2 linked regions of the Mastigocladopsis repens PCC 10914 genome follow. The protein of the gene in region 1 binds, or shares a complex with, the protein of each later gene. Links are inferred from orthologs where the notes say so. Each region holds a gene or a part of one and is shown in the gene's direction. Other genes may lie near its edges.

Region 1 (2,981 bases):
GCAACTCGGCTCAAACAATCCTCTCAATAATGCAAGAGCTGCAATTAATGCCCTATCTACCTTGCGGACTTTTGCAGAAGTCGCCGAAGACAGGGGCATTCCTGTGGAAAATCTATACATTTAAGTAGTCATTTGTCCTGCATCTTTTGTTCTTACCAAATGACAAATAGCCCTTCTCCTGACCCAGACGCTACGCGTTGGCGTAGCCTGCGCTTTGCGCTTACGGGTTTACCAGTCGCCTACAGAAGGAAACCTTCTTGCAGCGCTGGCTCACAAATGACCAGTGACTAATATTACACAAGGTTTCGACTATGAGACTCACTGATGTTCGTCCTCAAAAAGGCTCAAAGAAACGCCGTCGTCGTTTAGGTAGGGGTGTTTCTGCGGGTCAGGGTGCTAGTGCTGGTAAAGGTATGCGTGGTCAAAACGCACGTTCCGGTGGCGGTACCCGACCTGGATTTGAAGGTGGTCAACAGCCATTGTACCGCCGTATCCCTAAGTTGAAAGGCTTTCCCCTCATCAACCGGAAAAAGTACACTACGATTAATGTAGAAAAGCTAGCCGCCCTGCCTGCAAATACAGAAGTTACGCTGACCTCGTTAAAAGAAGCAGGTATTCTCACTTCCTCACGAGGACCTTTGAAGATTTTGGGGGATGGGGAATTGAGCGTTCCGCTCAAGGTACACGCGGCAGCTTTCACAGGTACAGCTCGTAGCAAAATTGAGGCAGCTGGTGGGAGTTGCGAAGTTTTAGAGTGAGCCAAAACAGCGCACCAACAAGCCTACCCCAGCCAGCGCCTCACTTAACTAGTAAGGTAGCCCTTTATGATCAGTCGAGATAAAGCCCCAACGGCTCAAGAAACTTTTATGCAGATGGCGCAAGCAGCCGGTCTGCGAGGTCGGCTGCTTGTCACCGTCGGTATGATATTGTTGATTCGTCTTGGCATACATTTGCCTATACCAGGTATTAATCGAGACGAGTTTGCCAGCGCCATTCAAGGTAATAACCAAATATTAAGCTTTTTGGATATCTTTTCCGGGGGCGGACTCTCTGCTTTGGGAGTCTTTGCCTTGGGGATTTTGCCTTATATCAACGCCTCGATTATCATCCAATTGCTCACTGCTGCTATCCCAGCTTTAGAAAATTTACAGAAAAATGAAGGTGAAGCAGGACGAAGAAAGATTTCCCAGATTACACGCTATGTATCTTTAGGTTGGGGGATTATTCAAAGTGTTTTCTTGGCGGCGTTCTGGCTTAGACCTTTTGCCTTCAACTACGGACCGATTTTTGTGTTTGAGACAGCTCTTGCTCTCGTAGCTGGTTCTATGTTTGTCATGTGGGCATCAGAACTGATTACAGAGCGAGGTGTTGGTAATGGAGCATCTTTATTGATTTTTGTCAATATTGTGGCAACATTGCCAAAAGCTTTGGGTGACACAATCGATTTTGTACAGAGCGGCAGCCGGGAAACTGTGGGTCGCGTTATCGTGCTATTGCTGCTTTTTATAGCCACCATTATCGGTATTGTGTTTGTGCAGGAAGGCATCCGCCGCATCCCAATTATCTCGGCTCGCCGTCAGGTTGGTCGTCGAGTCTTTGCAGAGCAGCGTAACTACCTACCCTTGCGACTCAATCAAGGGGGCGTCATGCCCATTATCTTTGCTACTGCAATTCTGAGTTTGCCACTGTTGGCAGAAAACTTTATCCGCAATGCGGAGTATTCCAGAATTATTAGGACTTATCTTATCCCAGGCGGTTCAGGGGCTTGGGTCTATGCCTTGGTCTACTTAGTGTCCATCGTGTTCTTTAGCTACTTCTATTCTTCATTGATCGTCAACCCAGTTGATGTGGCACAGAACTTGAAGAAGATGGGTTCTAGTATTCCTGGCATTCGTCCAGGAAAGGCAACTAGCGAGTATATCGAGCGCGTGCTGAATCGACTCACTTTTTTGGGTGCGATCTTTTTGGGCTTGATTGCTATTATCCCTACCGCCGTTGAAAGTGCTTTGGGAGTGCCAACTTTTAAAGGACTAGGTGCTACCTCTTTGTTAATTCTGGTTGGCGTAGCAATTGATACATCAAGACAAATTCAAACCTATGTCATCTCTCAGCGCTATGAAGGAATGGTGAAACAATAGTGACACGAGTAATCTTCTTGGGACCGCCAGGAGCTGGTAAAGGAACTCAAGCTAAAACGCTGGCTAATGACTGCAATATTCCTCATATTTCTACGGGTGACATCCTCCGCCAAGCCTTAACAGACCAAACCCCTTTGGGTGCTAAAGCTCAAAGTTTTATGGACAAAGGTGAGTTGGTTCCTGACCAGCTAGTGGAGGAAATGGTGCAGGAACGTCTTAGCTTGACTGATACTAACTCAGGCTGGATTCTTGATGGCTTTCCCCGCACTGTGAATCAAGCAGTTTTCTTAGAGGAATTGCTGCACAAGCTAAACCAGCACGGCGAAAAGGTAGTCAATCTAGAAGTGCCAGATGAAATTGTGATAGCACGGTTGCTAGAGCGAGGCAGAAAAGATGACACCGAAGAGGTGATTCGTCGGCGCTTGGAAGTGTACCGCTCTGAAACAGCACCATTGATTGACTTTTACCACAGTCGCCATCAACTCCTTTGCGTCAACGGCAATCAGTCCCTAGAAGAAGTCAGCGCTGAATTGAAAAAGGTTATTGCCTCTTAAAAAGAGGCAATAGGTTACAGATGACAGGTGATAGGTTATGGGTTACAGAGAATACCTTACAGTTTAACGCTTATAGGTTTTTCCCTATCCCCTGTTCCCTATCTCCTAAGCAAATGTATGTCAATCTTGGATAAGATATATTAATAAACTGTTGATATATTCTTCGAAATATGTTCCTTTGCAGACTAGAACTAGCTGCAACAAACGAGGAGACTGTTGAGTTGAGGAAAAAAGTTGTCTAAGCAAGATTTGATTGAAATGGAAGGCACGGTCACCGAGTCACTACCAA
Region 2 (4,857 bases), 450 kb from region 1 along the record:
CGTCATCCCTACCTAGAATCTCTGCAAAGGTTTTGCCATTCCAACCAACTAAATGCATCGTGGTAAATTCTTGAAAAAAGATGTACATGCGATTGGCAGGTACCTGAAATTTATTCAGTAAAATATTGCTAATGCCTTGTGTTAACTGGCTGGTAATATGTGCAGGCATACTAGCATTGAGAACCTGCACAATAGCTGCTGGGGTTTCAGAATCACTACCAAAGGAAACGTTACTATCGGTGTGAACAACAACCGATATCATTTTTACTGGATCTCCCTTTTTTATATGAATTTCTTCAGTAATTTGAGTCATGACATCTTCAATGACTTGCTTATTAAAATGATGATTAGTTTCAATTCTTACGAAAGGCATCTTGGTTTTCTCCTCAAGAATTGTCTCAAAATCACTACCGTACCCTTTGAGTCGGGTAAATCTTGGTTTTCTAGGAACACATTTAATTCATATCTGTCTTGAAAGCCCTAACTTAATCTACAAACTGATCTGACACCATTCCAAATTTTGTGGAAGCAAAATCAACTTATGCCCTTGGGAGAGTGGTGGACATAGGTCTTAAACTCGCTCCCCTGACATCTATGGCTTTATATGTGGAAGCAAAATCAACTTATGCACTTGGGATGCTGGACATAGGAGCCATCAAAAACCTAACCCCCCTTCCCTACAAGTCCTAAGGGGGGCGCTCGCATGATTGCGCGCCCTACTGCCCAACTGCACTCCGTGCGGTTGCCTTGCTCTGAAGGAGCAGGGCAGTATACGGGCGATCACTACCTCTGCATAGTCGGGCTTTACTGCTTCAGCTGGAGGCAAAATGATACTATTAAAACAGTTTAAATTTAATCTGAAAACTAAAACTAATCATTTAGTAAACTTATTGGCTAGTTATCCTGCTGTTTTTTAGCAAATTCTCATGTACAACCCATCCCAAACAACAAAGGCGAGGCAGCGCGCCCTTCGGGCTTCCCGAGGACAGTTCTCAGGAGGATAACCCTGCCGGAAGAAACTGTCCGTCCTGCTGAAAGCATAGCCGCGTGGTTCCCCCGAGTGTGCAAACTGCCGCTTGATTGGGTTAAGAGTTTATAATCAATCCCAATCCTTATAATTCCCATCCTCCTAGATTCTGTATAATCTGCCATGCTAAAGACCTTGTTGGGCGACCCCAACGCTCGTAAACTTAAAAAATACCAACCTTACATTACAGAAATTAACCTTTTAGAGGAAGAAATAAAAGCCCTCCCGGATGAAGAGCTAAAGGGCAAAACAGCAGAGTTTAGACAGCGCCTGAAGAAAGGCGAAACTTTAGATGATATCCTGAGCGAAGCGTTTGCTGTAGTACGGGAAGCAGGACGGCGAGTGTTAGGGTTGCGGCACTTTGATGTTCAACTTTTAGGCGGTGTCATCCTGCATACAGGGCAAATTGCCGAAATGAAAACTGGTGAGGGCAAAACCCTAGTTGCAACATTGCCAAGTTATTTAAATGCTCTGACTGGAAAAGGCGTACACGTTGTTACTGTGAACGATTACCTGGCTCGTCGGGACGCAGAATGGATGGGACAGGTGCATCGCTTCTTGGGATTGAGTGTGGGGCTGATTCAGCAGAGCATGACCCCAACTGAACGCCAGAAAAACTACGGCTGTGACATTACTTATGTCACCAACAGCGAGGTGGGCTTTGACTACCTGCGCGATAATATGGCAACAGACATCAAAGACGTAGTGCAGCGCCCGTTCAATTACTGCGTGATTGACGAGGTAGACTCTATCCTAGTTGACGAGGCGCGGACTCCGTTGATTATTTCCGGACAGGTAGAAAGACCAACGGAAAAATACCTCAAAGCCGCCCAAATTGCAGCATCTCTGACAAAAGACGAGCATTACGAAGTGGATGAAAAAGCTCGTAACGTGCTGTTATCTGATGAAGGCTTTGCCGAAGCAGAACAGCTTTTGGGAGTCAAAGATTTATTTGACCCAGAAGACCCTTGGGCGCACTTCGTTTTCAATGCTATTAAGGCAAAAGAACTGTTCCTCAAAGACGTCAACTATATTGTCCGCAACTCTGAAGTCGTCATCGTAGATGAATTTACTGGTCGAGTCTTGCCAGGACGACGTTGGAGCGATGGACTGCACCAGGCAATTGAGGCAAAAGAACGAGTAGAAATTCAACCAGAAACTCAAACCCTAGCAACCATTACCTACCAAAACCTGTTCTTGCTTTATCCAAAACTCGGTGGAATGACCGGAACGGCAAAGACGGAAGAAGTCGAGTTGGAAAAAATTTACAAACTCGAAGTTACGATCATTCCGACCAACAGAACCAGAAGACGCCAAGACTTGTCTGATATGGTCTTTAAGACCGAACCGGGCAAGTGGGGAGCAATTGCCAAAGAATGTGCTGAAATGCACACACTCGGCAGACCAGTGTTGGTGGGGACGACTAGCGTGGAAAAATCTGAATATCTCAGCCAGTTGTTAAGGCAAATGGAGATTCCCCACGAACTGCTCAACGCTAGACCAGAGAACGTGGAGCGCGAAGCAGAAATTGTCGCCCAAGCAGGACGCAGAGGTGCTGTGACCATTGCTACCAACATGGCGGGTAGAGGGACTGACATTATCCTGGGTGGTAATGCCGAGTATATGTCACGTCTGAAGCTGCGGGAATACTTCATGCCTCGGGTTGTTAAGCCAGAAGATGAAGATATGTTCGGTATCCATAGAGCGTCTGGTTTACCGTCCCCGGGAACTGGAGGAGGTCAAGGCTTTGTCCCTGGAAAGAAAGTGAAAACTTGGAAAGCTTCGCCACAGGTTTTCCCCACTCAGCTTTCTAAAGAAACGGAGAAACTCCTCAAAGAAGCAGTGGACTCTGCTGTGCGGGAGTATGGCGATCGCAGCTTATCAGAACTGGAAGCAGAAGACAAAGTCGCTGTGGCGGTAGAAAAAGCCCCAACAGACGACCGCGTCATTCAGAAGTTGCGCGAAGCTTACAACCGTATCAAGCATGAGTACGAACAGTTCACAAGTCGTGAACACGATGAAGTCGTGGAATTAGGCGGTTTGCACGTCATTGGTACAGAACGCCACGAGTCGCGACGGATTGACAACCAGCTGCGGGGACGAGCAGGACGCCAAGGCGACCCTGGTTCGACAAGATTTTTCCTCAGCTTAGAAGATAACCTACTGCGGATTTTTGGTGGCGATCGCGTGGCACGCCTCATGGATGCCTTCCATGTAGAAGAGGATATGCCCATCGAATCCGGAATGCTCACCCGCAGTTTGGAAGGCGCTCAGAAAAAAGTCGAAACCTACTACTACGACATCCGTAAGCAGGTGTTTGAGTACGACGAGGTGATGAACAACCAACGCCGTGCTATCTATGCCGAACGCCGTCGGGTGCTAGAAGGGCAAGACTTGAAAGAACAAGTCATCAAGTACGCCGAAAAAACGATGGATGACATCGTTGACTTCTACATCAACCCAGACTTACCCTCAGAAGAGTGGGAATTAGATAAGTTGGTTGATAAGGTCAAAGAATTTGTCTATCTGTTGGAGGACTTGCAGCCCACTCAATTAGAAGATATGGGAATGGGCGAAATTAAAGCCTTCCTCCACGAACAAGTGCGGATTGCTTACGATCTCAAGGAAGCCCAAATTGACCAAATTCAGCACGGATTAATGCGGCAAGCGGAACGATTCTTTATCTTACAGCGCATTGATACCTTGTGGCGGGAACACCTGCAACAAATGGACGCCCTGCGTGAGTCCGTGGGATTACGGGGTTACGGTCAAAAAGACCCGCTGATTGAGTACAAGAGCGAGGGCTACGAATTATTCTTGGATATGATGACCAACATCCGCCGAGATGTGGTTTACTCCTTGTTCATGTTCCAGCCCCAGCCTCAAGCAGTAGCGCAACCTTCGGAGATGGTTTGAAGCTTTTAGCGATTAACAATTAGGCGGGTAAAGGTTTATCTAAGAACCTTTGCCCGTTTTTTAGTGTGACTATTATTGAACTCTCGCTTTTGTTGTGATTGCGCGAGTCCTAAGAGCAGATGCATTCAACCACTGAAGAATTTGATGCTGCTGTGGAGCAGTTGTCCTAATGTGACGTTGTCAGGTAGCAGAAAAATGCGGGCGATGATTGCTGACAACACCGCCAAAAATACTAGCACAATCAACAACGGTGTCATGAAATCACGATCAGTTACTAGCCGGGGTAAGGGTGCATCTGAAATTGAGTCATTCTTATCACCATTTAGCTCCACCTCTTTTATCAAGAGGACAAATCCGCCAATTTGAATGATGTCACCCGCCTTAAGATTATTACCTCTAACTCTCTTTCAACAAACCGTCCGCAACTACGGTTTGTTAGGAGAGGATAAAGCCTGAAACCCTTGTTTAATAGGTATTTCTAATCTTGCCATTCCGAAGGTGACAAAATAGGGCTAAGAAACAAAGAACCAAGCAAGATGCATAGTAACAAGTTAAGGTGAGGAGCAAGTTGTCGCGAATGCCCAAAGACCCAAAGGCGCTAGGAAGAACTTTGCATTCTTGTGTTGTGTAGTGAAAGTGCTTAACAGTTTTCTATCATAGATACAGAAACCCCTGCGGTTTTAACTTGAGAGGCTCCCATAACACCGACACCCGTAAAACTCATCTTTCAGGATTACCTGAGTTACGATGACGGGACTAAAAACTGCTATGAACCGGTACCTGGGAGACTGGTTTTAAGGAGAATACTCATGAATAAGCTTTTTTCAATAGACACGCTGTCTTCATATAATTGCGAAAAGGTCTTCAAGCTTTTGATAGTTGGCGTGACAGTATTGGGAGTCAGTTTTTTAATG

What was found. Proteins that work in one complex are often made in the same cells at the same time.
Region 2: the proteins of secY (region 1) and secA are in contact, whole or in part, in a crystal structure (PDB 3DIN), measured with the Thermotoga maritima proteins. The link is inferred for Mastigocladopsis repens PCC 10914 from one-to-one orthologs. Residues at the interface, in WP_004081795.1 of Thermotoga maritima: Glu108, Gly109, Glu110, Glu111, Ala236, Glu237, Arg238, Arg239, Ile240, Thr241, Ile242, Gln243, Tyr244, Ala245, Arg246, Arg247, Val248, Thr249, Gly250, Arg251, Arg252, Val253, Tyr254, Gly256, Ala257, Ser258, Thr259, Tyr260, Leu261, Pro262; in WP_004082002.1 of Thermotoga maritima: Glu261, Ala262, Arg263, Lys300, Ala301, Arg302, Thr303, Ile304, Ile305, Leu323, Tyr324, Asp325, Pro326, Val329, Ser330, Tyr333, Ile336, Lys340, Phe345, Val349, Glu363, Phe364, Tyr374, Ser375, Gly376, Gly377, Glu393, Ile395, Thr482, Ser483.

Annotation. Positions count from the first base shown.
Region 1 is NZ_JH992901.1:608,192-611,172, forward strand. It holds secY (preprotein translocase subunit SecY), read left to right. Parts: upstream 1-824; coding sequence 825-2,138; downstream 2,139-2,981. Other genes in the region: rpsE (30S ribosomal protein S5), read left to right, coding at 1-124; rplO (50S ribosomal protein L15), read left to right, coding at 312-758; MAS10914_RS0104860 (adenylate kinase), read left to right, coding at 2,138-2,692; infA (translation initiation factor IF-1), read left to right, coding at 2,927-2,981. UniProt on the Escherichia coli protein: The central subunit of the protein translocation channel SecYEG. Consists of two halves formed by TMs 1-5 and 6-10.
Region 2 is NZ_JH992901.1:153,279-158,135, reverse strand. What follows is about bases 831-4,143. They hold secA (preprotein translocase subunit SecA), read left to right. Parts: upstream 831-1,150; coding sequence 1,151-3,943; downstream 3,944-4,143. Other genes in these bases: MAS10914_RS0102710 (hypothetical protein), read right to left, coding at 4,069-4,143. Also shown: MAS10914_RS0102720 (phenylpyruvate tautomerase MIF-related protein), read right to left, coding at 1-373; more of MAS10914_RS0102710, read right to left, coding at 4,144-4,275; MAS10914_RS0102705 (hypothetical protein), read left to right, coding at 4,753-4,857. UniProt on the Escherichia coli protein: Required for protein export, interacts with the SecYEG preprotein conducting channel.